Regions from separate parts of the Pseudarthrobacter leeuwenhoeki genome, predicted to be linked through region 1. Evidence: riboswitches for the same ligand, from Rfam matches in the RefSeq annotation. Region 1 holds a riboswitch; each other region holds the start of a gene.
What was found. A riboswitch is a leader RNA that binds a small molecule or an ion and turns the genes downstream of it on or off. The one in region 1 is predicted to bind S-adenosylmethionine.

Region 1 (10,362 bases):
CCCGGGCCAACGAGTTCGCGGGATGCCTGGGCCCAGCCCCTTGAGGAGTGTCCCAATGTCCAGTGCCTGGTCCTTTGAAACCCGCCAGATCCACGCCGGCCAGGAGCCGGACAGCGTCACCGGCGCCCGCTCACTGCCGATCTACCAGACGACGTCGTTCGTCTTCCCCAGCGCCGAAAGCGCCGCCAACCGCTTCGCCCTTGCCGAACTGGCTCCCATCTACACCCGGATCGGCAACCCCACCCAGGACGCCGTGGAACAGCGGGTGGCCAGCCTGGAGGGCGGACTCGCGGCCCTGCTGCTGAGCTCCGGCATGGCTGCGGAGACCCTGGCGATCATGAACGTCGCCGAGGCCGGCGACCATGTGGTGGCCAGCCCCAGCCTTTACGGCGGCACGTACAACCTGCTGGCGCACACGCTGAAGAAGTTCGGCATCTCCGTCACCTTCGTCGAGGATCCGGACAACCTGGCCCAGTGGCGTGACGCCGTGCAGCCCAACACCAAGCTGTTCTTCGGCGAAGTGGTCTCCAACCCCCGCCAGGATGTGCTGGACATCGAGGGCATCTCGGAGGTGGCGCACGAGGCCGGTGTCCCGCTGATCGTGGACAACACGCTCTCCACCCCGTACCTGATCCGGCCGATCGAGTGGGGTGCGGACATTGTGGTGCATTCCGCCACCAAGTACCTTGGCGGCCACGGCACCGCGATCGCGGGCGTGATCGTGGATTCCGGCAACTTCGACTTCGGCAGGGACCCGGAGCGTTTCCCCGGCTTCAACACCCCGGACCCCACCTACAACGGCCTGGTCTACGCCCGGGACCTCGGTGCGGACGGTGCCCTCGGTGCCAATCTCTCCTTCATCCTCAAGGCGCGCGTCCAGTTGCTGCGCGACCTCGGCTCCGCGGTGTCCCCGTTCAACGCCTTCCTCATCTCCCAGGGCATCGAGACCCTGAGCCTGCGGATGGAGCGGCACGTCGCCAACGCCATCAAAGTGGCCGAATGGCTCGAGGCCAGGGACGACGTCGAATCGGTCGCCTACGCGGGGCTGCCGTCCAGCCCCTGGTACGAGCGCGGCCGCAAGTACGGCCCGAAGGGGACCGGTGCCGTCGTTTCCTTCAACCTTGCCGGGGGAGCCGAGGCGGGCAAACGCTTCGTCGACGCCCTCGAACTGCACTCGCACGTGGCCAACATCGGCGACGTGCGCTCCCTCGTCATCCACCCGGCGTCGACCACCCACAGCCAGCTCTCCCCGGAACAGCAGACCGCGGCCGGCGTGAATCCCGGCCTGGTCCGGCTCTCCGTGGGCCTGGAGCACATCGACGACATCCTGGCCGACCTCGACGCCGGATTCCGGGCGGCCAAAACCGCCTGAGCACCGCCCGGCGTCCCGGCCCCGGGGCGCCCGGGCCCCGGGGCCCGGGGTTAACTGCGGCAAGACCGGGGTGAGTCTTAAGTTCGTCACAATCTTCGCCACCGGGCCGCCGCATTTCGTACACTCAGTGGAGGTCATGAGTGCCAGTGACAGCCCCGGCTTGCTGGCCGGCAACCCTCCTTTTGCGGCGGGGTGCCCCGGGTGAAGACCTGGCCTGCCGGTCATCTGACGGCGGGCAAGCGCGAAGTTAGGTCCTCACATGAGCATTGCCGTCACCCGCCAGGGTGTGCCTGTAAGCACGACCGCCCACCCCCATGCCCCGGTCCCGGACGGAACGGTCCGGCACCTCCGGATCGGCGACCTCAAGCTCGAATCCGGGGCCCTGCTGCCGGACGCTACCCTCGGCTACGAGACGTGGGGGACCCTCAACCCGGACCGCTCCAATGCGGTGCTGATCGAGCATGCGCTGACGGGTGACACCCACGTCACGCAGGGCGCCAGCGAGGAGCCGGGCTGGTGGGAGCAGCTCGCGGGCCCCGGAGCCCCGGTGGACACGGACAAGTACTTCGTCGTCTCGATCAACATCCTCGGCGGCTGCTACGGCTCGACGGGGCCGTCGTCGGCGGCGCCCGACGGAAAACCCTGGGGCTCACGGTTCCCGCTCGTGACGCTGCGGGACACCACGGAGGCCGAGGCCAGGCTGGCGGATGCCCTGGGCATCCGGAGCTGGTACGCCGTGCTCGGCGGTTCCCTGGGCGGGGCGCGCGCCCTGGAATGGGCCGTCAGCTACCCGGAGCGGGTCCGGCGCTGCGGCGTGATTTCGGTCGGCGCCAGCAGCACCGCCGAGCAGATCGCCTTCGCCCAGGCGCAGACCCTCGCCATCCGGCAGGACCCCAACTTCAAGGGCGGGAACTACTACGGAGGTCCGGAGCCGGAAGCGGGCCTGGCCCTGGCCCGGCGGATCGCGCACATCACCTACCGCTCGGCCGCGGAGCTGGACGGACGCTTCGGCCGGAACGCCCAGGACGCCGAGGCCCCGCTGGAAGCCGGATCCCTCGCCGGGCGCGGCCGCTACCAGGTGGAGAGCTACCTCGACCACCAGGGCAACAAACTGGTCCGCCGCTTCGACGCGAACAGCTACATCGCCATCACCGAAGCGCTCATGAGCCATGACATCAGCCGGGGCCGCGGTGCCCTCGCCGAGGCCCTGGCTCCCGCCACGGCGGAGTTCCTGCTGGCGGCCGTGGACTCGGACCGGCTGTACTTCCCGGCCCAGTCGCATGCCCTCGCCGCTGCCCTGCCCGGCGAAGTTGCCGTGCACACCATCGAGGCACCGATCGGGCACGACGGTTTCCTGACCGAGATCGGCCAGCTGAACAGCCAGCTCCGGCGGTACTTCTTCAGCTAGACCTTCGGCTCGACTTCTGCCGGACCGGCAGCCACCCTGGACCACAGTGGATTGGAACGCACATCCGGACTGGGAGTTTGACCCAGCCTCCGCCGGATCCTGCGCCACATCCCGCGCGAATCTGTGGACGGAAGCACCGGAGAATCAGGCCAGCTGTGCATTTTTGCAGATGCGCTCTGCACTAATGGCCGTTGAGGCCACGGTCGCGAGCGTCCATACTCGTGGGGAATGATGCCCCGTGTCACAAATCACAGGCGTCCACAGCCCAGAGGTCCATAGGGTGTCGACGGAGACACCGAAGGAGTCGAAATGAGTACACAAAACGCCGCCGCCAGGCGCCCGGAAGAGGAAGACGTCAAGACGTCCGGACTCAAGAAGGTAGTAACGGCCTCCATGGCCGGCACCGTCGTCGAATGGTATGAGTTCTTCCTCTACGCCTCGGCCGCCACCCTCGTGTTCGGCAAGACGTTCTTCCCCAACTCCGGCACGGAACTGGACGGCATTATTGCCGCCTTCCTTACCTACGCCGTTGGTTTCGTCGCCCGTCCGATCGGCGGCATCGTCTTTGGCCACTTCGGCGACAAGTTCGGCCGCAAGCAGCTGCTCCAGCTCAGCATCGTCCTGGTCGGTGTCTCCACCTTCCTGATGGGCTGCCTCCCGACCTTCCAGCAGATCGGCTACTGGGCCCCGGCCCTCCTCGTCTTCCTGCGCTTCGCCCAGGGCTTCGCCGTCGGCGGTGAATGGGGCGGAGCCGTCCTCCTCGTCGCCGAGCACAGCCCGAGCAAGTCCCGCGGATTCTGGTCCGCATGGCCGCAGTCCGCCGTTCCGCTGGGCAACCTCCTCGCCACCGGCGTGCTGTTCACCCTGTCCGCCACACTCTCCCCCGCCGACTTCCTCAGCTGGGGCTGGCGCGTTGCCTTCTGGCTCTCCGCCGTCATCGTCCTGGTCGGCTACTACATCCGCACCAAGGTTACCGACGCACCGATCTTCCTCGAGGCACAAAAAGAAGTCACCGTCGAGAAGAAGGGCTACGGCGTCGGCGAAGTGTTCCGCCGCTACCCCCGCGGCGTCTTCACCGCGATGGGCCTGCGCTTCGCGGAGAACATCCTCTACTACCTCGTGGTCACGTTCTCCATCACCTACCTCAAGGTCATCGTCCAGACGGACACCTCCCGCATCCTGCTGCTGCTGCTTGTGGCGCACTTCATCCACTTCGCTGTGATCCCGATGGTCGGCCGCATGTCCGACCACTTCGGCCGCAAACCGGTCTACATGACCGGCGCCATCCTGGGCGGCACCTGGGGCTTCTTCGCCTTCCCGATGATGGACACCAAGAACGACCTCATCATCCTCGCGGCGATCACCATCGGCCTGCTGTTCCACTCGCTCATGTACGCCGGCCAGCCGGCCATCATGGCCGAGATGTTCCCGACCCGGATGCGCTACTCCGGCGTCTCGCTGGGCTACCAGGTCACCTCGATCGTGGCAGGTTCGATGGCCCCGATCATCGCCGTCGCCCTGCTGAGCCAGTTCAAGTCCTCCACCCCGGTCGCCATCTACCTGCTCGGCGCCTGCATGGTAACGATGGTGGCGGTGTTCTTCCTCAAGGAGACCCGCGGCATCTCACTGCACGACGTCGATGCCGCCGATGCCCAGGGCACCGCGGACCTCTTGGCCGCAGGCAAGAAGTAACCGGCAAGAAGTAACAGCCAAGAAGTAACCGCCAGGCAAGCAACCGCCACGAAGTTACGGCGAACAACACCAAACAGCCCGGTCCCCGCAGTGCGGGGCCGGGCTGTTTGGTGGTTCTGCCCGGACGGCCGGGACGGTCAGCCAGCCAGGACTTCCTGGCGGTCGGAGATCTCGGTCCGGACCGCTTCGAGGACGGCCTGCACGGGGGCCGAGCGCAGCGATTCCGCGCGTGCCACCGCCCAGATCGGAAGCTGCCGCTGGAAATCGTCCGGCAGGACGGGCAGGAAACTTGGGTCGCCGACCGCCAGGAAGTTGGGCAGCAGGCCGATCCCGGCGCCCCGCCGGACGGCCTGCAGCTGGGCAAAGATGCTGGTCGCCTGGAAGCTGGAGCGCGGCATGGGAAGCTGCGTGGAGCGGTGGCCCAGTTCGGCGACCTGCAGCGCCGACTCCACGTAGGAGACAAAGCCGTGCTGCCGGACGTCGTCGAGCGTCTCCGGCAGTCCGTGTTCGCGGGCGTACTGCGGACTGGCGTACAGCCGGAGGAAGTAGTTGGACAGGAAGATGGCCTGCGCGTTGCTGGCGTCCAGATTGCCCACCACCACTTCAAGATCCACCCCGGAGCGGTTCTGGCTGACCTTGCGGGTGGCGCTGAGCAATTCGACGTTGAGCTGAGGGTGGCCCTGCTGCAGCCGGACAAGCGCCGGTGCGACGAATTCGGCGCCGAAGCCGTCGGGGGTACTGATCCGGACCAGTCCGGAGAGTACGTCCTCGGACTGCGCGATCCGGTTCGTGAGCGCACCGAGGGTGCCCTCGATCGCCTCGGCGGCCGCCACGGCCTCCTGGCCAAGGTCCGTCAGCTCCCAGCCGTGCGGGCTCCGCTCCAGGGTGCGCCCGCCCAGCTGTTTGTCCAGGGCCAGGATCCGGCGGGAGATGGTGGTGTGCGTGGTGCCCAGGGTCTCCGCCACCGCATTGAACCTGCCCAGCCGTGCCACGGTCAGCAGGATCAGCAGGTCGTCCGGGCTCGGAAGCCGCCGCAAGTCCACTGGAACCCCCCTGGAGAAGCATGTGCATTCATGCACATGCCATCTGTAGTTTTTTGCCTTGATTGCACTGTAGCAGGGTGTGATGCTTGACACGGAACATCCGGCGATTGCCGGATCACGCGCACCACCCACAGCACTAAGAGCAGCACGACGAACAGCAAAGGAGCTTATGCCATGGCAGTAATCGCTTGGATCGGACTGGGGAACATGGGCGGGTCCATGTCGGTGAACCTCGTCAAGGCCGGCCACGATGTCCGCGGGTTCGACCTTAATGCCCAGGCCGTTGCCGCCGCCGTCGCCGGCGGCGTCAAGCCCGCCGGAAGCATCGCCGAAGCGGTCGACGGCGCCGACGTCGTCTTCTCGATGCTGCCCAAGGGCGAGCACGCCCGCGCCGTCTACCTCGGCGAGGACGGCGTCCTGGCCCACGCGGACACACGCACGCTGCTGGTGGATTCCTCCACGATCGACATAGCCTCGGCCCAGGCCCTGCACGACGCCGCTGCTGCCGCCGGCTTCCGGTTCGTCGATGCCCCGGTCTCCGGCGGGATGAGCGGCGCGAAGGCCGCCACCCTGACCTTTATGATCGGCGGCGAGGAAGGTGCCGTGGCCGAGGCCACGGACTACATCAAGCCGATGGCGGCGAACATCATTCCCACCGGCGGCGCCACCACCGGCCAGGCCGCGAAGATCTGCAACAACCTCATGCTCTTCATCAACCTGGCCTCGACCGCGGAAGGTGCCGTGCTGGCGGACCGGCTCGGACTGGACAAGCAGGTCTTCTGGGACATCGCCTCCGTGTCCTCCGGCGACAGTTGGGCCCTGCGCACCTGGTACCCGGTCGCCGGCGTGGTCCCCACGGCGGCCTCCAACAACGACTTCGCCCCGACCTTCACCACCGAGCTGGCGAACAAGGACATCGGACTTGCCATCAGCGCGGCGCGGGACACCGGCACCCCTCTGGAACTCGGCGAGCACGTCCAGCAGCTCTTCCAGCGCCTCATCGATTCCGGCAATGCCGGCATGGACTGCTCCGCGATCGTCAAGCTGGTCGACGGCACCCTGGACACCGGCAAGTAGCCACTGCCCTGCAGCCAGCTGCTGACCCAAAAACCCCCACGAAAGGGACCCACCCCATGGAACGCATTCCGCACTTCATCAACGGCGCCCTGGTTTCCGACGCCGAGCGCTACGGCCCCGTTTTCAACCCGGCCACCGGCGAACAGGAGAAGGAGGTCGCCCTGGCCTCCGCCGCCCGTGTCGAGGAGGCCATCGAGGCCGCCCGCGCCGCCCTGCCCGGCTGGCGCGCCACCAGCCTGGCCAAGCGCACCAATATCTTCTTCACGGTCCGTGAACTGCTGATGCAGCGCCGGCCCGAACTGGCAGCCCTGCTGACCAGCGAACATGGCAAGGTCCTCTCCGACGCCGAGGGCGAGATCACCCGCGGCCTGGAGAACATCGAGTTCGCCACCGGGTTGTCCCACGCGCTCAAGGGTGAGCGCTCCGAGCAGGTGGCCGGCGGCGTCGACGTCCACTCAGTGCGCCAGCCGGTCGGTGTGGTCGCCTGCATTACGCCGTTCAACTTCCCGGCCATGGTGCCGCTGTGGATGATCGGCAGCGCCCTGGCCTGCGGCAACACTGTGCTGCTCAAGCCCAGTGAGAAGGACCCGTCCTCGGCCATGTTCATCGCGCAGGTCTTCGCCGAGGCCGGACTGCCCGCCGGTGTCCTCAACGTCGTCCACGGCGACAAGGAGGCCGTTGACGTGCTGCTCGAACACGCGGACGTCAAGGCCATCAGCTTCGTCGGATCGACGCCGGTTGCCCAGTCCATCTACAAGCGCGCCGCCGACCACGGCAAGCGGGTTCAGGCGCTGGGCGGCGCCAAGAACCACATGGTGGTCCTGCCGGACGCGGACCTGAACATGGCCGCCGACGCTGCCGTGTCCGCCGCGTACGGCTCCGCCGGCGAGCGCTGCATGGCAGTCAGCGTCCTGGTCGCCGTCGGGAACATTGCCGATGAGCTCGTCGAGGCCATCACCACCCGGATGGGCACCCTGAAGATCGGCCCCGGGACCGACCCGGCGTCGCAGATGGGCCCGCTCATCACCGCCGCGCACCGGGACAGGGTCGCCTCCTATGTCGCCGGTGCGGCCCAGGAAGGCGCCACCGTTGTCGTGGACGGCCGGGAGCAGGAGTTCGATTCCAACGGCTTCTTCATCGGCGTCAGCCTGGTGGACCACGTCAAGCCCGGCATGAAGGTCTACGACGACGAGATCTTCGGCCCGGTCCTGTCCGTGGTCCGCGTCGAGAGCTACGCGGACGCCGTCAGGCTCGTCAACGACAACGAGTTCGGCAACGGTGTGGCGATTTTCACCCGCGACGGCGGTGCCGCGCGGCAGTTCGAGTTCGACGTCGAGGCCGGCATGGTGGGCGTCAACGTGCCGATCCCGGTTCCGGTGGGAACCTTCTCCTTCGGCGGCTGGAAGAACTCGCTCTTCGGCGACACCCACATGTACGGACCGGAGAGCATTCGCTTCTACACCCGCGGCAAGGTCGTCACCACCCGCTGGCCGGACCCGTCCACCTCGGTGATCGACCTCGGCTTCCCCCAGGTCGACTGACCCGGCAGACTAACCCGGCAGATTAACCCGGCAGACTGACCCGGCCACCCGGCCCGCCGGCCCGGCCCGGACCGCCTTAAACAAAGCAACGCGGGGTCACTTCGCGCCCATCCGGCACCGGATCTTGGGCGCAGAGTGACCCCGCGTTGCTTTGTGCTGTGTGTGGTGGGGGCTAGCCCTTCATGATCTCCGCGCGCTGGGCCATGTAGTCCTCCATGGTGAGCTCGCCCTCGCTGTACCGCTGGTCCAGTTCCGCGAGCTTGCGCGCCCGGAAGCCCTGCGGGGCCGACGGCGGCGGAGGCACCGCGGGGCCCGACGGCTGCTGGCTGCCGGGCTGCGGCGCCTTGGACTGCTGCTGGTCCTGCTGGAAGGGCCGGGGCTGGTTGCCGGGGTAGCCGGGGCTGTCCTCATAGGGGACGGGGGGCTGATAGCCCTGCTGGCCGGGATACTGTTGGCCGGGGTACTGCTGGTTGGCCGGCGGCGCGGGCTGCTGCGGGGCGCCGAGCTGGCCGAAGGCACCGTAGTAGTCCCGCTGGGTAAAACCGTCACGCGGCTGCTTGTTCTGCGGGCCCGGGTAGTGGCCGGGATTGTCTCCGGGGAATTGCCCGAACTGGTCCGGGCCGCCGGGCATGCCCTGGTTCTGGTTCCGGCCGCGCATCGACTTCTTGTAGTAGCGCATCGCCATCGGGATCAGGAATGACAAAATGATGATCCAAAAGAACAGATTGTTCACGGTACCGGGCCTCTCAGGAAGTGTTCTTCCAGCTTAACGCCCACACCCGGACCGTGGTGCCCGCGCAGGGCCTTCAGGAGCGCACGGGCTCTTCGGCGCCGGGCGGACCCTCGCCGGAGCCGAGCGGCATTCCGGGGCCGAAAACGGGCCCGGGGAGGGGTCGCTTGGCCGTGATGCCGTCGCCGGAGGAACGGTGGCGGAGCCGGCGGACCACCCAGGGAACGAAGTATTCGCGCGCCCAGACCAGATCGCCGGAGCGCGCCTGCTGCCAGCTGCGCTGCGGCAGGGGCTTGGGGGAGAGCGGTTCCAGGGTGTGCTCGACGTTGAGCGAATCCAGGACCATGGCCGCGATGGTGTGATGGCCCAGCGGTGAGAAATGCAAGCGGTCCGCGTCCCACGTTTGCGGATCGTTCAGCTGCCGCAGGGACCACATGTCCGCGATGATGGCGTCATGGCGGGCCGCGATGGTGCGGAGGTTCTCGTTGTAAATGGCCACTTTGCTGCGCACCCGGCCCAGCACGGACGAGCCGGTGTCCGGACCGTTGAAAAGGACCACCGTGGCGCCGGCCAGGCTAAGGATCTGCACCACCGAGTCCAGCTTCTCGGCCAGGGCATCCGGATCCCCGCCGGGCCGGATCAGGTCGTTCCCGCCGGCGGACAGCGTCACGAGGTCGGGCCGGAGGGACAGGCAGTGGGCCAGCTGCTGGTCCACGATCTGCTGCAGGAGCCGGCCCCGGACCGCGAGGTTGGCGTAGGCAAAGTCCTCGTGGCCGCGGCTCAGCTCCTCGGCCACCCGGTCCGCCCAGCCCCGGTGGCCCCCCGGGCTCGCCGGCTCGGGATCGCCGATGCCTTCGGTGAAGGAGTCTCCCATGGCCACATAGCGGGTCCAGGGGTGGATCACGGCATTCTCTGGAGAGTTCTCCATGGCGTCAGTTTCACTCACCTTCTTATCGTGCACTCTTCCTGCAAAGCTACGCCACCGCAGGTTGTTACCTTCGGGTAACTGTAAGAATGGAGCCATGACTCAAGCCGCTGCCTTCCCCGCCCCCGTTGTCCTATGGTCCAAGCCCGGTCAGGAGCGTGCCGGAAAGCCGCTCCTGGTCCTGCTGCACGGCTACGGGGCCAACGAAGAGGACCTCCTGAGCCTGGCGGACATGCTGCCGCAGGAATTTGTGGTGGCCTCGGTGCGGGCTCCGTTGGTCTCCGGCGCGGGGTTCACCTGGTTCCCGCTGACAGCGTCGATTGACTACTCCCTCGACGCGGTCAAGGATGCCGCCTCGTACGTGGAGGACTGGCTGGATTCGGTCCGGCCGAACCACCCGTCCGTGTCGCTGCTGGGCTTTTCGATGGGCATGGCACTGGCCACCACCTTGCTGCGGCGGCGGCCCGCGGACTATGCCGCCGTCGTCGGGCTGTCGGGTTTCGCCGTGGATGCCGGAAATGACCCCAGCTTCCACGACGCCGAACTGGACGGGACGGTGCCGATGTTCTGGGGC
Region 2 (10,362 bases), on a different contig from region 1:
TCTTGGTCCATGGCTGGCACATCGGGCTATCACAGTCGTGTCGACGGTCCCCACCCTCGCCGCCTTATGGCCGAGCGAGGCACTGGCTAAGGTCCGGCTGCTCATCTTTGGCGGCGAGGCATGCCCTGCCGATCTCGTCGCCAGGCTCGCCGGCCCGTCACGCGAAGTCTGGAACACCTACGGCCCCACCGAGGCAACGGTTATTGCCTGCGGGGCATTGGTGGACGGCAAGCAGCCCGTGAGGATTGGGCTTCCGTTGTGCGGGTACGCCCTCGCCGTCGTCGACGCGGCCGGAATGCCGGTGGCGTGGGGGGAGGAAGGCGAGCTTGTCATCGGCGGTGTAGGGCTCGGCCGGTACCTGGACGCGGCCAAGGACGCCGAAAAGTATGCCCCGATGCCTTCTCTCGGGTGGCCCCGGGCCTACCGCAGCGGCGACGTTGTGCTCGCGGATCCGGCCGGACTGGTGTTCGTCGGCAGGGCGGATGAGCAGGTCAAGCTGGCCGGCCGCCGGGTCGAGCTGGGTGAAATTGACGAAGCTCTCGCTGAACTGCCCGGGGTGGCTGCGGCAGCCGGAGCCATCCAGATGAGCCCCAGCGGCAATAAGGTGCTCGCGGGATATTTGGTGCCGGCAAAGGGCTCGATCCTCGACCTTGGACTATGCCGGGAACTCCTTGCAGAAAAGCTTCCGGCACAACTTGTTCCCGCGCTGGGCATTGTCGAGGAACTTCCCCTGAAGACCTCGGGCAAGGTGGACAGGAAAGCCCTTCCCTGGCCGCTCGTGACTTACGCCGGCACTCATGTCAAGGAGCTTACGGGCGAATTGGCCTGGCTGGCTCAGCAGTGGACGGACCTGCTCGGTCCGCTGCCGTTGGCCGAGAACAGCAATTTTTTCGTCGAAGGGGGAGCGAGTCTGGCGGCCGCCCAGTTGGTCTCATCGCTGCGGGTCCGCTACCCGAACGTTTCCATTGCCGACATCTACGATCACCCAACCCTCGGCGGGCTGACAACCCATCTGACGGAAAGCACCAGCTCCGAGACGGAACAGCGGAACATTGCACCCACTCCCGCATCTATCGGCTGGATCCAGTCAGCGGTGATCCTTGCTCTCTACTCCATCACGGGTCTGCGCTACATCACCGGCATCCTGATTGTCTGTATCGTTGTTTTCCAAGTTTCGGACAGCCCCTGGGTGCCGAATCCGCCGCTCCTGCCGGTATTGCTGGCGTGGGTTGTGCTCTACAGCTTTCCGTTCCGTTTTCTTTTCGCTGTAGCCTCCGCGCGTCTCCTGCTCATCGGGATCAGACCCGGGATTTACCCCCGGGGAGGCGCAACCCACTTGAGATTGTGGGCTGTCGAACGCGTAGTCAACTACTGCAAACTGGAACCGCTGATGGGCACTCCCATGGCTTCCTGGTATGCCCGCGCGCTGGGATGCGAGGTTGGCAAAGACGTCCATCTTGATGCCATGCCTCCCGTCACCGGTCTCGCAACTTTCGGGGCTGGCGCATCGATTGAACACGAAGCGGACCTGGCCGGGCACTGGCTTGACGGTGACGTCCTGCATGTAGGCCGTGTCCGAGTGGACGAGGATGCACGCGTTGGAATGCGCTCCACGCTGATGAACGACGCCCACGTGGGAGCCGGCGCTGAGGTTGCCCCGGGTACCTCCGTCACCGGCAAGGTGCCTGCCGGGCAGCTCTGGGCCGGATCACAAATGGAGTATGTGGGGGCGGCCGGCATGGATTGGCCTTCCACCGCCGGTCACCACCGCCCCTCACGGGGGATCTCGCTTCTTTATCCGGTCTCGCTCGCCGGCATGACCCTGCTACCCCTGGTGTCTGTTATCCCGGGCGGCCTGCTGGCACTGACGGCCGTTCAGGGCATCACATCCCTTGACGACGCCCTGTGGACCTTGGCGGGGTGGAGCCCTGCGTTCCTGGTAATTACCGTGGTTGTCTATCTGACGTTGACTGCGGCGCTGGTGCGCGCCTTAAGCGTTCTCATGAAACCAGGCTTCCATTCGGTGCATGGTTCGGCCTCCTGGGCGGCCTGGTTGACCGAAGCGTTGCTGACGAAATCACTCATTGCCGCCTACCCCATCTATGCCAGTCTGTTCACCCCCGTGTGGATGCGGATGATTGGCGCCCGGGTGGGCAAACATGTGGAAGTCTCGACCGTGGAAACCCTGCCGCACCTGACGCACTTCGCCGACCGGTCCTTCCTCGCGGACCACTCCATGGTGGCCTCACGACGTATCCGCAAAGGCTGGATCCACCTCGGTGCCGCAAGCGTGGGAGAAAAATCCTTTGTGGGCAACTCCGCGATAGTGGGGCCAGACCACCATGTTCCCGACAACTCGCTGCTGGCCGTTCTGTCCTCTGCACCGAAAGACATGCCGGCGGACTCTTCATGGTTCGGGCGTCCAGCCGTGGAACTTCCCCGGCCGGTGGACCAGGGTGATTCCTCCCGGACCTACAACCCCGCCACGCATCTGTTAGTTGCCCGCGGAGCAGTCGAAGTGTGCAGGATTCTTCCTGCTGTCCTCACGGCCTGGCTCGCCTTAATAACGGTCTGGGTCCTCAGTCAGATCTACGATCAAAACGGACTGGCCGTTACCGCACTGTGGTCCGGGCCGGTGCTGTTGGGCAGCGGCATCGTGGCTTGTCTTGTCGCTCTGGCTGCGAAATGGGCCCTGGTGGGGCGCTTTGAAGTTACCGAGTACCCGCTTTGGACCTCCTTCGTCTGGCGGAACGAACTCGCCGATGTATTCTCCGAATCGCTGGCGGTACCCGGTCTTGTCCGGATGAGCCTCGGCACACCCATGCTGAACTGGTGGATGCGTTTGATGGGCACCAAAGTTGGCCGCGGTGTGTGGTGTGAGACCTGGTGGCTGCCGGAGTTCGACCTGATCTCCCTGGGAAATGGCGTCAGCGTCAACCGCGGAACAGTGCTGCAGACACACCTGTTCCACGATCGCATCATGCGGATGGACCGGATACAGCTCGGCGCGGATTCCACCCTGGGCCCGAACAGCATTGTGTTGCCGGGCAGCACCATCATGGACGGCTCCACTGTTGGTGCGGCGTCGCTGGTGATGCGTTCGGAGGTCGTTCCGGCAGGCACCCACTGGGCCGGGAACCCCATCCGTCACTGGTCGCCAAACGAAGCCCCTCTCCGCCAGCGCCACCGGGCGCAAGGTATCAATGATTTTTCAGAGGAAACGCCAGACCACGGTCCGTCAGGCAAGAACCAGGGAGTGTTGAAAAAATGACCTACATCGATCACAGGGCGAACAATTCGGCTGCCGCGCTCGGTGCATTTGGATCCGTTATTACCGCAATGGTCACACCGTTCGACAATCTCGGAGCGCTCGACAATGCCGGGGCCTCAACACTGGCGAAGTGGTTGGCGCAGCCCGGATGGAATGACGGCATCGTGGTCAACGGCACCACCGGAGAATCGGTGGCCACTTCGGACGGCGAAAAGGTGTCGATGGTCCAGTGCGTGACGCAGGCGGTCCAGGACACGGGCACGAAAGTTATCGCCGGCGTCGGTGCAGGCGACACCCGCCACAGCGTTGCCATGGCAATCGCCGCCGCATCGCAGGGAGCGGATGGCCTGCTGGTGGTCGCGCCGTATTATTCGCGCCCCTCACAGCGGGGAATCCTCGAACACTTCATGGCCATTGCTGACAGCACCCCACTTCCGGTGATGCTTTACGACATCCCGAAGCGGACGGGGGTCGCGATCGAGCCAGATACTTTCGTTGCGGCTGCCGAGCATCCCCGTATCCTTGCGGTCAAGGACGCCAAAGGCGACTTGGAGTCGTCCGCCTGGGTGATGGAGCGAACGAACCTTGCCTACTACTCGGGGGACGACGCGCTGAACCTGCCGTTGCTTTCCATCGGCGCCGCGGGATTCGTTTCCGTGGTGGGCCACGTCGTGGGCAACCGATTGCGCGACCTCCTTGAGTGCTACACGCAGGGACGAGTCGCAGAGGCACTTGAAATTCACCGTGAGCTGCTGCCGGTCTACCGAGGGATGTTTCGTGCCCCCGCCGCCGCTTCTGTCAAAGCAGCACTGGCCTGCCAGGGCCTTCCTGGCGGTCCGGTGCGGCTGCCGATGGTCGGTCTCACTGATGAAGAGACCCAAGTCCTGATGCTGGATATGGCATCCGCGAGGGTTCCATCCTCACAACCCGTATGACCCGCCTAGGAATCACCTTGAGCAAGGAACTGTCATGACATCGACCAAAAAGCAGCGCCTCATCGGCGTCGACGTCGCCCGGGGAATCGCCCTGATCGGCATGATGGCTATCCACATCCTGGATGGGTTTGACGAGAACTTCCAGCCGACGTTGGCCTGGACCATTTTGTCAGGCACATCGGCTGGTCTGTTCGCCCTGCTTGCCGGGATTTCGTTGACCTTCACCGCAGGCAGGATGACGCCGCTCACGGGTAGGGCGCTCACGGCGGCGAAGGCGTCCCTGGCAGTACGGGCCATCATCATCCTCTCCATCGGCCTGCTCCTCGCCTCCCTCAACCCGCCGGCCGCCATCATCCTGGCCTACTACGGGACACTGTTCCTGATGGCGGTTCCGTTGTTGGGGCAGGGCCCCCGCGTACTCGCGGCCGCCGCCCTTGGCTTTGCCGTACTCGGGCCCATTTTCATGCAGGCGGTACGCGACCAATTGCCAAACCTTGACGGAGTCGATCCAACATTCGCCTCCCTCGTGACAATGCCCCCGGCGACCGTTTCGGACCTGTTGGTAGGCGGCTCCTACCCCGCCATCCCCTGGATGGCCTATGTCTGCGCAGGCCTTGCGCTTGGCAGGCTTGACCTGGGTTCCCATGCGGTGCAGGTCAGAGTGGCTCTCGGCGGGCTCGGACTCGCAGTAGGCTCATGGCTGGTCTCCGCACTCCTGATGGGGCCCCTCGGGGGCAGCGCCCGCCTGCTGGAATCCACCCCATGGCTGGGCGCCGAAGGAATTCGCGACGTGCAGACCTGGGGGCCTCTTCCCACGCTCCCGACGACGTCGTGGTGGTGGCTGGCGATCCTGTCACCGTATTCATCCACGCCAATGGAACTTCTCAACACCATCGGCATCGCCGCGGTGGTCCTGGGCGCCATGCTGATCCTCGCCAACAAAGCACCAGCGGCGCTCATGCCGCTGGCTGCAATGGGCGGAATGACGCTGACCCTGTACTCAGCGCACCTCGTAGTCCTTGCCACGGGCTTCCTCCAGAACCGGACCGTGGTAGCCCTGGCCATCCATACGGTCGTGGCGGCGCTCTTCGCCATCATCTGGAGGAACGTAACGGCAGGCAAGCAGGGCCCTCTGGAACGCCTGGTGTCCAGCGGCGCCAACCGGGCGCGCAAGCGGGTGCTCGAGAATAACGCCCCTGCAGACGCGGCGGCGAACTCCGCTGCAGTCCCTGGCCCCGGGGCTGAGACTGATCCCCAGGACAGCGCACGGGACGGAGTACCCACGTCTGCCGGCGCTGGCGTTCAGCGCGGTCCGCGATAGCTAATATGAGTCTTCTGGTGACAGCACTTATTGCCATTGCAGCGGTGCTGGGTCTTTCGGCGGCTCCGGCCCCAGCCGCGCCTCCTGGCCGGCTGGTGACCAACCCGTGCGAGCGATTGAACGCGGGCGAAGTGCAGTTCCCAACCAACGGAGTGGGCCGGGTGACGTTCGCCACTGCGAAATCGTATGGCGACATAAAAGTCCTCATTACGGGGTGCGTCAGCACTCGTGCAGGGTATATCCAGGAGTGGCAAAGCACGGGTTTCGCGGGCAGATCCGGTTTCGCCCCGCCGGGCAAAATGTGGCAGGACACGCTCTTCTCGCCGTCGGGGTCCTTCTCCTTCACCGAGGCGCTTGGCAGGAAAAATCCTGGAACGGCACTCAAGTACCACACTATTAACCGCAACTCGCGGTGGGGCGGGGAACCCGGTCCGACGTACAACCAGTACTTTGAAGGTCGGGATGGCGGTGCCGACGAAGACCTTTGGTTCTACCTTCGGGAGGGCGACTACGAGCAGGCGGCAGTCATCAACTGGAACCGTGAACCTGATATGCCCACGGTGCAGGGCGCTTCCTTCGCCATCTTCCTGCACGCCGGAAATTCCCCCACCTTTGGATGCATTTCCACCGACCTCCCCACGGTGACCCGGCTCCTTAAGAGTGCAACGCCAGGCGACCGGATCGTTATGGGAGTGGAGCCCGCGGTGTTCGCTCAGGGCACGAAACCCACGAAGGCCCCGCCATCTGACGGTTCAGGGAAGTCGTCAAGCGCCCAGCCCGCCATCCCGCCATCTGACGGTTCAGGGAAGTCGTCAAGCGCCCAGCCCGCCATCCCGCCAGCTGACGGTTCAGGGAAGACGTCAAGCCCCGAGCCCGCTATCACGCAGCCGCCAGCAAGAATTCTGGCCGCTGCGGTAGGCGCTTTCGCGGTCCTGACCGGCGCCTACGTCATCACCAGAAGGCGGAAACGCCATTGAGCAAGCTGGGTGTGGGGAGCTGGCTCACGGTTACCTAGGATGACGCCGGTGGCGGTGCTGGCCGGCGTCGCAGGTGTTAGGTTTTTGGTGAGTAATGAGAACCGGCGCCAAGCCCTGACTGGCCGGTCGGCAACCCTCCTTTCCGCGGCGGGGTGCTTCAGGTGAATACTCGGCATATCGACCATTCGAGCTGCAAGCGTGAAAGAAGGAGATCCGTCATGCCTGACGCGTCCGCCCCCGCTGTCCCCGGGACAGCACCCGCCCCGTCCCCCGCAGTCCCCGGTGCCGCCGGGGAGAAACTGGCGTACCGCCTGTTCACCGGCCCCGATGACCGCGCCTTCTGCGAGCGCGTCTCGGCCGCCCTCGCCGAGGGCTACGTGCTGCACGGCAACCCGTCCGCCACGTTCAACGGCAGCAGCGTCATCGTGGCGCAGGCCGTCGTGCTGCCGGCGGCGATCGCCAGCGCCGATGCCGCCGTCGCCACTGCCGTGGATGATCTCGAGTTCGACGGCGAGGGCCACGCGTGAGCTACGCCGGGGACCTCAGCCCGCTTCAGGCCTGGGCCAAGCTTGAGGATGGCGCCATCCTGGTGGACGTCCGCACCGAGGGTGAATGGGCCCACATCGGCATCCCGGACACCGCTGCCGCGGGCACCAGGCGGAACGACCCGCTTTTCATCCAGTGGAACCTGGCCGGCGGCATCCCCAATGCGCGGTTCATAGAACAGCTGAAGCTGCAACTGGAACAACAGGCCCCCGCGGCCGGAGGCACAGAACTGGTATTCCTCTGCCGTTCGGGCGCGCGGTCCATCGCCGCGGCGATCGCCGCGACGGAGGCGGGATTCACCTCCTACAACGTCCTCGAGGGCTTCGAAGGCGAACCGGACCGCGACGGCGAACGCACCGTCAACGGCTGGAAGAACCGCGGCCTGCCCAGCAAGCTTGGAAAGCACTAGGTGGCCTTCAACCCTGACGCCGCCGGCTGGAGCGCCGACACGCAGGCCGTCCGCGGCGGACTCGACCGCACCGGCTTCCAGGAAACGTCCGAACCGGTCTTCCTGAACTCCGGTTTCGTCTACGAGTCCGCGGCCGCCGCGGAGCGCGCCTTCACCGGCGAAGACGAGCGCTTCGTTTACTCCCGCTTCGGCAACCCCTCGGTGGCCACCTTCCAGGAACGGCTTCGGCTGCTCGAGGGCACCCAGGCCTGCTTTGCCACCGCCTCGGGCATGTCCGCAGTCTTCACTGCCCTCGGCGCCCTGCTGGCCGCCGGCGACCGGGTAGTCGCGGCCCGTTCGCTGTTTGGATCCTGCTTCGTGATCCTCAACGAAATCCTTCCCCGCTGGGGCGTCGAGACGGTCTTTGTGGACGGCCCGGACCTGGAGCAGTGGCGGTCCGCGCTGTCCGAACCGACGACGGCGGTCTTCTTCGAATCGCCGTCGAACCCGATGCAGGAAATCGTGGACATCGCCGCCGTCAGCGAGCTGGCGCACGCCGCCGGGGCGACGGTCGTCGTCGACAACGTCTTTGCCACCCCCCTGCTGCAGCGCTGCGGGGAGTTCGGCGCGGATGTGATCGTGTATTCGGGGACCAAACACATCGACGGCCAGGGCCGGGTGCTCGGCGGCGCGATCCTGGGCACCAAGGAGTTCATCGAGGGCCCGGTCAAGCAGCTCATGCGCCACACCGGCCCGGCACTCTCCGCGTTCAACGCCTGGGTGCTCACCAAGGGTCTGGAAACCATGGCCCTGCGTGTGAACCACTCCTCCACCTCCGCGCTGCGGCTGGCCGAATGGCTTGAGGGGCAGCCCGCGGTCAGATGCGTCAAGTATCCGCTGCTGCCGTCCCACCCGCAGTTCGAACTGGCCGCCCGGCAGATGAAGGCCGGGGGCACCGTGCTGACCTTCGAGCTCTCCCCGTCCCCCGGGCGTTCGGCGAAAGAGGCCGCCTTCGCGCTGCTGGATGCGCTGCGGATCATCGACATCTCCAACAACCTGGGCGATTCGAAGTCGCTCATCACCCACCCCGCTACCACCACGCACCGCGCCATGGGGCCCGAGGGCCGAGCGGCGATCGGGCTCAGTGACGGCGTGGTGCGCCTCTCTGTGGGCCTCGAGGACGTCGAGGACTTGACCCGGGACCTCGGCCAGGCGCTCAAGCAGGTCTAGCGCTGTTCCGGTCCGTGGTGAAGGGTCAGCCGCGGCGGACCCGGCCCAGGGACGAGCTTTGGTCGGCCGGGTCCCCGGTAACGGTTCCCTCCACGGACACGGTGACGGCCCGTTCGACGACGGCGGCCAGCCCGCCTGCGTGGAACGGCTCCCGCTGCAGTTGCGAACCGGTGCCCTCCGCCAGGATCCGGCCGACGCCCGCTCGCACCAGGTCCAGCTCGCCCTGCTCCTGGAGCACCGGGGCCACGAAGTCCACCAGTGCGTGGACCACGTCCGCGGCCGGCGCCGGGGTGAAGGTTCCGAAGTCCAGCAGCTGGCCCCGGAGTCCGCAGTTGCTGGCTTGCCAGGCGGCCATCCGCAGCAGCAGCGTCGGCACCGGGGCGGGATCGACGCCGTCGTTCCATTCCCGGGACGCCGACTCGACGAGCGCGCGCACCAGCACGGCCATCAGGGCTGCGTCCTCGGCCCGCAGGCAGACATCGGCGACCCGGATCTCCACGGTGGGATGATGCCGGCACAGCCGCGCATCGAAGTAGACCATCCCCTCGTCCATCAGGACGCCGCTTTCCACCAGCCGGGTCACCAGCCGCCGGTAGACCGGCAGGCTGCCGAAGATCATGGTGGGACCCGACCCCGGCCAGCGGTTCCACGCCTGGGTGCGGTAGCTTTCGAACCCTGTTTCCGCACCGTTCCAGTAAGGGGAGTTAGCGCTGAGGGCGATCAGAACGGCGAGCTTGTCGCGGATCCGGTCCATCACGGCCACGCCTTCCTCCGGAGACTCCACAAAGGTATGGACATGCAGGCCGCAGGTCAGCTGGTTCCGGACCGTGAGCCCGAAGCGCTGCTCCATGGTCTGATAGCGGGGATTCGGCGTCAGGTGGGTGGCGGAGCCCTGCGGCGAGGTGGCGAGGGCGGCGACGCGGCCGCCATGGACCCGCGCAGCCTGGTCCGCGATGGCCCGGCCCTGCTTGAGTTGCCGGAGCAGTTCGGTGTAGTCCAGGCAGGGACGCGTCCGGGTTTCGATCTGTTCAAGTTTGAGTTCGTAGCTGAAATCGGTGTCAGCGTGGAAGGTCCACCGCGCCGCGTCGGCCGGGCCCGCGTCCTGCCTGGGCGGAACCAGGCTGGGCAGCATGACGTCGGCGAGGGCAAGCAGCATCCCCGTTTCGGGGTCCACTATCAGGAGTTCTTCTTCCACGCCGAAGGTGCGCATGACTCCATTGTGCGACAGGATCCGCCGAAACGCTCGGGGTCCTTGGACCCGGGCGGGTTCAGCTGATTCAGTCTTGGAAGTACTCGATCTTCGCGCCGATGGTGTTGAGCCGCTCGGCCAGGTCCTCGTAGCCGCGCTCGATCACGTAGATGTTGCGCAGTTCCGAGACGCCCCGGGCGGCAAGCATTGCCAGCAGCAGGCAGGCTGCGGGCCGGAGGGCCGGGGGGCAGCCCACTTCGGCCGCACGCCATTTGGTGGGTCCGTTGACGTAGATCCGGTGCGGGTCCAGCAGCTGCACCTGGGCGCCGAGTTTGTTCAGCTCGGTCAGGTAGATCGCCCGGTTGTCGTAGACCCAGTCGTGGATCATTGTCTGGCCCTGGGCATTCGCTGCGATGACCGCGAAGAAGGGCAGGTTGTCGATGTTCAGCCCGGGGAACGGCATGGGGTGGATCTTGTCCTCGGGGGCGCGCAGTTCCGAGGTCCG
Region 3 (10,362 bases), on a different contig from region 1:
GTGGCCGAGGTGCTCGTGCAGGTACCAGCCGAGGTTGCCCAGGACCTTGGCCCGGATCGTCCCGCTGGCCGCCAGGTAGTAGCTGCGGGACTTCGTCAGCTCCAGAATGTCAGCGGTGCGCACAGGATCCTCCCAGCGGGTGAGGTGGCTCTGAAGCCCCGTGAATTCCGGCCCAAGCGGCGGTGTGAAATCCGGCTTGTGGACATCGCCGGCATGCATGATGCGCGAGAGCCGGTGGACCCACGGAACGGACGTGTCCAGCTGGTTCCAGATCAGCCCCAGCACGCCGTGGGGGCGGAGGATCCGGGCGGTCTCCGTGCTTGCCAGGAGCGGATCGCACCAGTGCCAGGCCTGGGCGACGGTCACGACGTCGAACGCCCCGGCGGGCAGGCCGGTGTGCTCGGCGGTACCCTCGACGGCGGTGACGGCCGGGAGCGTCCGGCGCAACTGGTCCAGCATGTCGGCGGAAGGGTCCACCGCCACCGTGTGCAGACCGCGCGCGAGAAGCAGTGCCGTGAACTTCCCGGTGCCGGCGCCGAGGTCCGCGGCGTCCTTCGCGCCCGGCGGGATCAGCCAGTGCGCCGAATCGGCGGGGTACCCGGGGCGGACGCGCTCGTAGTGTTCCCCGCCGTCCTGGAAACTCTGGCCCAGCTCCTGGCGGCGTTCCTCATGCAGTTTGGGTCCACCGCGTGCCACGTGCGATCTCCTTGGGCAGGTCCGGATGGGTACCTTTCGAATTTACCGCACCCGGCAGCGCCGGGGATTCCCCGCCGGGACCCCCGTGGTGCTCTCAGTCCTGGCTGCAGGGGGCCGCGCCGGCGGTGCCGGGCGTGTTGGGGGCCCAGTGCGGGTAGCTGCGGGTGTCGTTGGACGGCACCCAGCGCCCGGCATCAACGACGTAGTCCCAGCCGAGGCCGGCCCGGCGCAGCTCCTGGAGGGCGGCGAGCAGCCGCTGGGCGTCCTCCAGCCGGGAACCCACGCCGAAACTGGCACGCAGCGAGCCCGAGGGAAGCCCGAGCCGCCGCAGCAGGGGGTGCGCGCAGAAGCGGCCGTCCCGCAGCCCGATGCCGTGTTCGGCTGACAGGTAGGCCGCCACGAGGCCCGCGTCGTAGCCTTCCACCGAGAAATTGACGACGCCGATCGTGCCGGTACCCGCGGTGGTGCCGGGCCCGGTGCCTGCCGGAGAGTCGAAGGACGCACTGTCCGAGAAGATCTGGTGCACCGTCACGCCGTCGATCCGGGCGAGGCCCTCGATGAGGAAGGAGCGGATCGCGTTCTCGTGCGCGTGCCACTGGTCCACGTCCAGGCCGGCGATCACCTGGGTGGCCCGGGCCAGGGTGGCGGCGCCGAGGACGTTGGGGGAACCGCCTTCATGCCGGGCGGGGCCGGTGGTCCAGCTGACACTGTCAATCCGGGCGTCCTGCACGGCTCCGCCGCCGGCCAGGTGCGGGGTACCGGCGTCGAGCCAGTCGGGACGGCCGATCAGGACCCCGGCGCCGAACGGTGCGTAGAGCTTGTGCCCGGAGAAGGCGAGGTAGTCGACGTCGTCCGCGGCGATGTCGATCCGCCGGTGCGGCGCCAGCTGGGCGGCGTCGACGACGATCCTGGCGCCGTAGTCGTGGGCCAGGGCAGCCAGGGCCCGGATCGGCAGGATCTCACCGGTGACGTTGGAGGCGCCGGTCACGGCGAGCAGGCTGACGCCGCCGGGCGCGAGCTCCGCGCGGAGCAGTTCCAGGGTGGCCGCGAGCGTGGCGGCGGCGATGACGCTGCGGTGCGGGACGCGCTGCCACGGCAGCAGGTTGGCATGGTGCTCGATGTCGAGGTACAGCACCTCGCCGGTGTGCCCGCCGCCGGCGGCGGGCAGGCAGCCGGCCAGCAGGTTCAGCGAATCGGTGGTGTTCCGGGTGAAGATCACCGCATCGTCTGGCCGGCCGCCCACGAACTCCCGGACGATGGTGCGGGCGTTCTCATAGACCGAGGTGCTGATCTGCGAGGCGTAGCCGGCGCCGCGGTGGACGCTGGCGTAGAACGGCAGGATCTCATTGAGGTAGGCCGAGACCACGGACAGGGCAGGGGCCGAGGCGCCGTAGTCCAGGTTGGCGTAGCGGACGTGTCCGCCCTGGATCAGTGGTGCCTGGATCTCGGCGCCGGTCACTGCGGCCAGCGGCCGGCGGGCCACGGTGAACCGCGGGTCGGGACGGGCCTGGCTGGAGCCGGTCCGGATTTCAGGGCTGGCGGGAATGGTGGCAGTCGTCATGGGACCTCGCTCGAATAGGACCCCACACGCCGGGGATCCGCGCTTGCCGGGTCCGTTCCGGACCGGCCAGGTCGTCACCCGGGGCACCCCGCCGCGAATGGAGGGTTGCCGGCCAGCAAACCGGGGTTTCGCGCTGGCACTCGTGACCTGCTTCGAGCGTAGGTCATGCCTGCTGCCGCCCAAAAGGCGGGGCAGGAATGTGAAGTGCTTTGTTACGGGACACGGTCCGGGGACTGCGGAACGCCCCGGAGGTGCCTAGAGCAGGTCGTCCAGGTCCGGGTTGAGGCGCTTGAGGACCTCCGAATGCAGGATGGAGTTGGTGGCCAGGGCGTTGCCGCCGAACGGGCCGTCTTCGCCTTCGAGGGAGGTGAAGCGTCCCCCGGCCTCGGTGATGATCGGGACCAGCGCGGCCATGTCGTAGAGGTTCAGTTCGGGCTCGCAGGCGATGTCGACAGCACCTTCGGCCACGAGGCAGTAGGACCAGAAATCGCCGTACGCGCGGGTGCGCCAGACCTTCTCGGTGAGGTCCAGGAACTCGTCGAGGTTGCCGCGCTGCTTCCAGCCGCCCAGGCTGGAATACGACAGGGAGGCGTCCGAGAGCTTGGAGACGTTGGAGACTTTCAGCCGGGTGGCGGCCGCCAGCGAACGGCCCATGTATGCCCCGGCGCCCTTGGCGGCCCACCAGCGCTTGCCCAGCGCCGGCGCGCTCACGACGCCGACAACCGGCTCACCCTCGTCGACGAGGGCAATCAGCGTGGCCCAGACCGGGACGCCGCGGACGAAATTCTTGGTCCCGTCGATCGGGTCGATGATCCAGCGGCGGGAGCCATGGCCGGAACTGCCGAACTCCTCGCCGAGGACGGCGTCGCGCGGACGGGAGCGGGACAGCTGGCCGCGGATGGCCTCCTCGACCGATTTGTCGGCGTCGGTCACCGGCGTCAGGTCCGGCTTCGTCTCAATCCGAAGGTCGAGTGCCTTGAAGCGGCTCATGGTCTGGGAATCTACGGAATCTGCCAGTACATGGGCAAGGCGCAGGTCATCGTTGTAGCTCGAAGCGGGTTGACTCATGGTTCCAAACTACCGCCAAAGCGGGCTGCGGGGCGGGAGGCCACGTGGCTGCGCCGCAGGAGCGGGCCCGGCGCGGGCCGGCTGAGGGCCGGACAGCCCCCCTCCCGGACTAGGAGACGGTGCCCAGTTCCTTGACGTCCTGGGCTTCCATCCGCGGGTCGGTCCCCAGCAGGCGGCGGAGTGAGGTGAGCCGGGCGGGGCCGGACTCACCCGCATGGCCGGCGGCCACCCAGGCGTCCACGCCGCAGTTCACGGCGCTGGAATCGTGCTTGCAGCCCCGCTCGCAGCCGTCGGTGCCGGGCTCAAGATCGGGGAAGGACCGCAGGATCCGGTCGGGGTCCACATGGGCCAGGCCGAAGGATCGGATGCCGGGGGTGTCGATGATCCAGCTTCCCGGCGGCGCATCATTGACCTTGAGGGCCAGCGCGGAGGAGGAGGTGTGGCGGCCGCGCCCGGTCACGGCGTTGACGCCGCCGGTGGCGCGCTCGGCGCCGGTCAGGGCGTTGACCATGGTGGACTTGCCGACGCCGGAGTGGCCCAGCATGACGGTGACCTTCCCGTCGAGGTGGGCGCGCAGCTGGGAGACTGCGTCCTTGTCCAGACGGGCCGAGAGCCCGTCATCCGAGCGGGCATCGATGCCGGACGCGGCGGAGTCCGCCGTCCTGGAGATGATCACCGGGAAGGCAAGGTGCTGGTAGTTGGAGAGGAGTTCCGCGGGATCCTTGACGTCGGCCTTGGTGACGAGCAGCAACGGTTCGATTCCGGCGTCGTACGCGGCCACGAGGGCGCGGTCGATGAACCCGGTCCGGGGCTCCGGATTGGCGGCCGCCACCACGATCACCAGCGTGTCGGCATTGGCGACGACGGCGCGCTCGATCGGGTCGGTGTCGTCGGCGCTGCGCCGCAGCAGCGTCCTGCGGTCCTGGATCTTGACCAGCCGTGCCAGGGTGTCCGGTTCGCCGCTGACGTCCCCGACGAGGGAGACGAAGTCGCCGGCGACGACGGGGTTGCGGCGCAGTTCCCGGGCCCGGGCGGCGATGATCTTGCGTTCTTCCGGGGTGCCCTCGGCGACGACGGCGGTGTAGCGTCCGCGGTCAACGGTGATGATCCGCCCCGTGACGGCGTCGTCGTAGGCGGGCCGGTCCTTGGTGCGGGGGCGCGTGCCCTTCTTGTTGGGGCGGATCCGGACGTCGGATTCGTCCCAGGAGTCAGTGCTGCGTGCCACGGGCGGTGTCCTTCTCTGCCGGGGCCGGGCCTGCGGCGGAGACCTCTGCGGGGGCTGCGCTGCCGGCGGTGCCCTGGGCGAGCATGGACTCCCACAGCTGCGGGAAGCCGGGCATGGTCTTGGCGGTGGTCGCAATGTCCTCGACCTCGATGCCGGGAACGGCCAGGCCCAGAACGGCGCCGGCCGTGGCCATGCGGTGGTCGGCGTAGCTGTGGACAACACCGCCGTGCAGCGGTGCGGGCCGGATGATGAGGCCGTCGGAGGTTTCCTCGGCGTCGCCGCCCAGTCGGTTGATCTCGGCGACGAGAGCGGCCAGCCGGTCTGTTTCGTGACCGCGGAGGTGGGCGATGCCGCTCAGCTGCGAGGGGCCGCTGGCCAGGGCGCAGAGCGCGGCCACCGTGGGGGCGAGTTCGCTGGTCTTGTCGAAGTCCGCGCCCTTGATTTCCGGGCCGCCGGTGACGGTCAGGGTGCCGTCTGTGAGCGTCACCGATGCCCCCATCGTGGTGAGGATGCTGCGCCACAGATCGCCGACCTGCGTCGTCCGGGCCGGCCAGTTGGGGATGCGGATGGTCCCGCGGGTGGCCAGGGCCGCCGCAAGGAAGGGGCCCGCATTGGAGAGGTCCTGTTCGATCCTGAGGTCAAAGGCGCGGATCGGCCCGGGGGAGACGATCCAGTGGTTCGGTCGGGAATCGTCCACGGACACCCCGGCTCCGCGGAGCACGGCGACGGTCATGTTGATGTGGTCCAGACTGGGGACGGGCTTCCCGGCGAGGTCCCTGCTCCGGTGCTCGAGGTGCAGTCCCTCCGTGAAGCGGGCTCCGGTCAGGAGCAGCGCGGACACGAACTGCGAGGAAGCGCTGGCGTCGATGACGAGGTGGCCGCCCCGCACTTCGCCGGTGCCGTCGACGGCGAACGGCAGCGCGGAGGCGGGGCCGCCGTCGGGTGCGGTGACGGCGACGCCCAGCCCGGTGAGCGCCTCGATGATCGGCCCCATGGGGCGATTGCGCGCGTGCGGGTCGCCGTCGAACAGTGTCACTCCCCGGCGCAGGGCCGCCACGGGCGGAACGAACCGCATGACCGTCCCGGCCAGTCCGCAGTCGATGCCGGTCCGGGCCCCGGCGGCGTCCGGGCTGATGGGCGTGATGGCCAGGTCGGGACCGAAATCGCCGTCCCCCGGAACTTCCGTGATGGTGGCCCCGAGCTGCCGCAGCGCCTCGATCATGAGCACGGAGTCACGGGAATGCAGCGGGGCACGCAACCGCGAGGGTCCGTCGGCGAGGGCGGCCAGCACCAGGTACCGGTTCGTCAGGGACTTGGATCCCGGAACGGTGACCGTTGCGTCGAGCGGCTGTCCGGCGAACGGCGCCCGCCAGTGCGGCGCGCCTGCGGCCGTCAGGGAGCGGGCAGCTGCGGTGGGGGTGGTGCCTGTCATTGCTGTTTTAGGCTCCGACGGTGTGGTCTACAGCTTTGCGTACGGCTTTGTCGGCTTTCTTCAGCTGCCTGCCGGTGGTCTTCTTGACGTCCGCGGTGAGGTGGCCGGTGGTCTTCTTGACGTCCGCGGCGAGGTGGCCGGTGGACTTCTTCACGTCCGAAGCGAGGTGCTCGGCGCGCCAGGCGAGGCTGGGCCGGCCGTTTGTGTCGACGGCGGCCAGCAGCACCCCGCCGGTCAGTGAGACGTTCTTGAGCAGCTGCTTGCGGCGGGCGTCGCGGCCCTCTTTGGAGGTGATGTCGGCGCTGCGCCATTCAACGTAGCCGTTGAGCGCGGAGATGACGGCCAGGAGGGTGGCTGCGAGGCGTGCCGACTTGCCGAGCGCAAAGAGCACGCCCGCTCCGACCTGGGTGCCGCCGATAACGCGGGCCAGGACCTTTTCGTTGGTCTGGAAGGGCAGGGATTCGGCCGCGCGGCGCAGCAGGGGTGACAGCTGCGTGGCCGTGTCATCCGCGTTCTTAAGCTTGTCCATGCCTGCAAGGACGAAACTGGAGGCGAGCATGGGCCGGGCGAGAAAGCGGACAAACGACATGAATTTCCTCCTGGATGGACGAACCGCGGAATCGATGCGGGATAACCGGTTCTAGTCTTGCACTTTTGCGGAATATTTGCCCGTCGGGCGGGGTTGTGAATGACAGGTCCCGGCCGCCGGTTTGCGGCTGGGCGACGAGCTGACAACGAGCTGATGATGAGCAGGGAGGCAGAGATTTGATGATGGTGAAGGACGCGCAACTGGCGGCGGATCCTGCGGAGTTGTGGACCATGGCCCTGCAGGTTCGACCACGTTCGGCAGTTCCGGGCGCCCGCCGCAAGGTGACAGTAGACTGGGACGCAATGAGCACCATGGATCCGGCCGTTGCGGCCATGCACGAGGGCGCCGCAAGCGGCGCCACGCCCGTGAAGTCACCTGCTGCCGGCCCCGCCGTCGCACTCCCTGAACCTGCCCCTGACGCCGTGCAGGATGCTGCCGCCCGGGAGACGATCGTGGACGGGCAGGCCCTGGACGTGGCGACCGAGACCACGGAAGAACGCCGGGTACGGTTCGAGCGCGACGCCATGCAGTACGTGGACCAGCTGTATTCCGCGGCCATGCGGATGGCCAGGAATCCCGCTGATGCCGAGGACCTGGTCCAGGAGGCGTACACGAAGGCGTTTTCCGCGTTCCACCAGTACAAGCCGGGCACCAACCTGAAGGCCTGGCTGTATCGCATCCTGACGAACACGTACATCAACCTCTACCGCAAGCGCCAACGCGAGCCGCTGCAGTCGAACTCGGACACCATCGAGGACTGGCAGCTCGCCCGTGCCGAGTCCCACACCTCCTCCGGACTCCGGTCGGCGGAAGCGGAGGCGCTGGACCACCTGCCGGACTCGGACGTGAAGCGCGCCCTGCAGGCCATCCCGGAGGAATTCCGGCTGGCGGTCTATTTCGCCGACGTCGAGGGATTCGCGTACAAGGAAATTTCAGAGATCATGAACACCCCGATTGGGACCGTGATGTCCCGCCTGCACCGGGGCAGGAAGATGTTGCGGGACATGCTCGCCGACTACGCCGCCGAGCGGGGATTCAAGGCTGGCGATGCCACTGTGGCGGCCGGAAGCAACAAACAGGAGAACAGGAAATGAGCGACTGCCAGGGACTGGGCGATTGCGACGACGCCCGGATGCAACGCATCTACGAGTATCTGGATGGTGCCCTCACTCACGATGACATCGCCGAGATCAAGGACCACCTGGACGGGTGCCCGGAGTGCTTTGAGCAGTACGACCTCGAATGTGTCATCCGCGTCATGGTGAAGCGTTCCTGCACTGAGGCTGCCCCGGAGAACCTCAAGAACTCGATCCTGGACCGGATTCACTCCAGCAACCCGGTCGAGGCCTGACCCAGCGGGGACATCCCGACGTACCGCCAGCGAAAACGAATGACCCCGGAAACCGTGAGGTTTCCGGGGTCATTTGTTCAAAGCTGTCATTCCAAGCTTTTGCTTAGGCGTTGGGGCGCTTGCCGTGGTTCGCGCCGCCACGCTTACGGTCACGACGTTTACGTGCACGCTTGCTCATAGCTGGCCTCCTTAATTTTTGGTACTCAAAAGAGCTGCCCTCAAGTCTCCCACATCAGGGCACCCGCCGCGAACCGGCGGGGGCGGGAAGCATCCCATAGGGACAACGACAGGGACAATTGCTGCGACAATCACAGGGACAATCGCTGCGACAAGCACAGGGGTCAATCACAGGGACAATCGCTGCGACAAGCACAGGGGTCAATCACAGCGGAGTAATCAGTCCAGGGAATTGCGGATGGAGATCCGTGCCTGGTCCAGCACAGTCCTGACCGTCTCCAGCGTCACGGGAGTGATCGGATGCCGGCCGCCGTGCCGGCGCAGTTCCACGCGGATGTCATCGCGGAAGGCCTGCACCAGCATCTCCGCTTCACGCAGCCGGCTGTCACCCTCCGGCGAGAAGCGCTGGCCCGCCAGCGAGGCGACCGTGGATCCGGCCGCACGGGCCGACGAACGCGCTGCCTCGGCCGTGGCGGCCAGATCGGCCCGGAGCCCCCGCATGTTGGCTTTGATGTCCTGCCGGAGGTTGTCCGCGAGCCGCCGGACCGATGCGGAGATGTCGTTTTCCACGACGGCGAGTTCGTCCCGGCGGCTGTTCAGCTCCACCAGCCCGTCCGGTGTGATGCTGTAGTAGGTCCGGCGTCCCTCGGTGTGGGTCGCCACGAGACCCTCCTCCTCGAGCTTGCCGAGCCGCGGGTAGATGGTTCCGGCGCTGGGGGAGTAGGTGCCGCCGAAGCGTTCGCTGAGCGCCTTGATGAGTTCGTAGCCGTGCCTCGGACCCGGCTCCAGCAGAGCGAGCAGGTACAGGCGCAGCGCCCCGTGGGCGAAGACCGGAGGCATCAGGGTCCCTTTGTGGGATCCGCAGTCGGCTGGCCGTGGAAGATCGACGTCCTGCCCGAGACGGAGTTGGTGCGGACCAGCATGAGCTGGGCGTCGGGCCCGGCAATGGTCTGCACGGTTCCGCTGGGCTGGCTGTATTTCAGGTCATCAATCACGATGGCGCCGCTGGCGGACTTGGCGATAATGTCCACGCCGACGTCGTGCGGGAGGCGGATGGTGACATCACCGGACACGGCATTGGAGCCGAAGTCCTCGGTGAAGCCGAGCAGGTCGAAGCTCAGGTCACCGCTGACGGTGTTGGCGCGGATGTGGCTGAAATCGCCGGAGGCCGTGACCTCGCCGGAGACGCTTTTGGCCGTCAGTACACCGTGGTGGTTGCGGGCGATCACGTCGCCGCTGACGGTGTTGACGGCCAGGTTCCCGGAGGTTCCGTCGGCCAGGACGGAACCGGAAACAGTGTTCAGCCGGGTGCGCCCGCTGGTCCCGGAGACCATGCCGTCGCCACTGACGGTGCCGGCTTCAACCTCGACGCCGGCGGGCAGGGCGATGCTGATGACCACCGAGTTGCTGCTGCTGTTATTGACGGTTCCCATGAGGTTCTTGAACCACCCCTGCGGCCCGTCCAGCTGATGCCGGACCTCGAGGCGGCCGTTGACAAGGCTGACCGCCAGCGGGTCCCCGTGGACGTCGGACACCTCGATCCGGGTGACCGGCCCGTCATGGGCGACGATGTCGAAGCGGCCCCGGACGATGCCAAGCTTGAGCGAGCTGACGCCGTCGACGTCGATGGTCTGCGGACCGGTGATGGTCCAGTTGTTCTCTGTCATGGTTCCTCCGGCGTGCGACATTTCATGCCAATCGTTGCGATATATCGTGACAATAAAGTCACGATATATCGCATGATCGGCACGGTCAAGATATATCGCGAAACTCCCGGAGCCGGGGAGCCGGGAAGGCTACTCCGGGGCGTCGATGCGCAGCCACTGGAACCAGCCGCGGTGCAGCACGAGCCAGGCCATCAGCCCGTAGCCGGCCTGCCCGGGGGTACCTCCGTTGGCAGCGAGGTCCTGGCGCCACTGCTCGTGGTTCAGCAGGGGGGAGAAGGTGTCGACGTAGAGGTGTTTGCGCCGCGTGGTGACGTCGGCGAAGGCTGTGTTGAGCTCGCCGAGCCTGCGGTTCTGGGTCGGGTCCAGGGTCGGCGGCGGGCCGACGACGAAGACCTCAATTTTGTTCTGCGACGCGGTGTCGAGGATGTTGGCGAGGTTGAGCCGGCTGCGGGCCGTGGAGAGCCCGAATTCGACGTCGCGTCCGGAGAGCCCGATGACCAGACGGTTCTCGTGGTGGTTGTTGAAGCGCCGGCCGGCTTCCGGGAGCCAGCGGGCGGCCAGGCCTTCCGTGCCTTCCTGCGGGCAGGGGAGCGAAT

Region 2: another riboswitch for S-adenosylmethionine. It lies ahead of ACZYX4_RS13685 (DUF1737 domain-containing protein); the one in region 1 lies ahead of metX (homoserine O-acetyltransferase MetX).
Region 3: another riboswitch for S-adenosylmethionine. It lies ahead of ACZYX4_RS03280 (aminotransferase class V-fold PLP-dependent enzyme); the one in region 1 lies ahead of metX (homoserine O-acetyltransferase MetX).

Annotation. Positions count from the first base shown of each region.
Region 1 covers NZ_JBVAYY010000004.1:39,456-49,817, forward strand. The annotation lists gene ACZYX4_RS04430 (bifunctional o-acetylhomoserine/o-acetylserine sulfhydrylase) at 56-1,372, shown strand; SAM riboswitch class IV at 1,505-1,620, shown strand; gene metX (homoserine O-acetyltransferase MetX) at 1,632-2,780, shown strand; gene ACZYX4_RS04440 (MFS transporter) at 3,090-4,472, shown strand; gene ACZYX4_RS04445 (LysR family transcriptional regulator) at 4,610-5,509, opposite strand; gene mmsB (3-hydroxyisobutyrate dehydrogenase) at 5,690-6,592, shown strand; gene ACZYX4_RS04455 (CoA-acylating methylmalonate-semialdehyde dehydrogenase) at 6,649-8,133, shown strand; gene ACZYX4_RS04460 (SHOCT domain-containing protein) at 8,306-8,866, opposite strand; gene ACZYX4_RS04465 (SGNH/GDSL hydrolase family protein) at 8,940-9,791, opposite strand; gene ACZYX4_RS04470 (alpha/beta hydrolase) at 9,886-10,362, shown strand, end outside.
Region 2 covers NZ_JBVAYY010000014.1:44,172-54,533, reverse strand. The annotation lists gene ACZYX4_RS13705 (Pls/PosA family non-ribosomal peptide synthetase) at 1-3,271, shown strand, start outside; gene dapA (4-hydroxy-tetrahydrodipicolinate synthase) at 3,268-4,206, shown strand; gene ACZYX4_RS13695 (heparan-alpha-glucosaminide N-acetyltransferase domain-containing protein) at 4,241-5,527, shown strand; gene ACZYX4_RS13690 (hypothetical protein) at 5,689-6,504, shown strand; SAM riboswitch class IV at 6,595-6,709, shown strand; gene ACZYX4_RS13685 (DUF1737 domain-containing protein) at 6,723-7,031, shown strand; gene ACZYX4_RS13680 (rhodanese-like domain-containing protein) at 7,028-7,459, shown strand; gene ACZYX4_RS13675 (O-succinylhomoserine sulfhydrylase) at 7,460-8,668, shown strand; gene ACZYX4_RS13670 (glutamate--cysteine ligase 2) at 8,694-9,878, opposite strand; gene ACZYX4_RS13665 (UDP-N-acetylglucosamine 1-carboxyvinyltransferase) at 9,946-10,362, opposite strand, start outside.
Region 3 covers NZ_JBVAYY010000003.1:41,587-51,948, forward strand. The annotation lists gene ACZYX4_RS03275 (class I SAM-dependent methyltransferase) at 1-696, opposite strand, end outside; gene ACZYX4_RS03280 (aminotransferase class V-fold PLP-dependent enzyme) at 791-2,257, opposite strand; SAM riboswitch class IV at 2,292-2,405, opposite strand; gene hisN (histidinol-phosphatase) at 2,513-3,325, opposite strand; gene rsgA (ribosome small subunit-dependent GTPase A) at 3,435-4,550, opposite strand; gene aroA (3-phosphoshikimate 1-carboxyvinyltransferase) at 4,534-5,982, opposite strand; gene ACZYX4_RS03300 (DoxX family protein) at 5,990-6,571, opposite strand; gene ACZYX4_RS03305 (sigma-70 family RNA polymerase sigma factor) at 6,802-7,665, shown strand; gene rsrA (mycothiol system anti-sigma-R factor) at 7,662-7,922, shown strand; gene ACZYX4_RS03315 (50S ribosomal protein bL37) at 8,026-8,100, opposite strand; gene ACZYX4_RS03320 (PadR family transcriptional regulator) at 8,319-8,939, opposite strand; gene ACZYX4_RS03325 (DUF4097 family beta strand repeat-containing protein) at 8,939-9,766, opposite strand; gene ACZYX4_RS03330 (GDSL-type esterase/lipase family protein) at 9,896-10,362, opposite strand, start outside.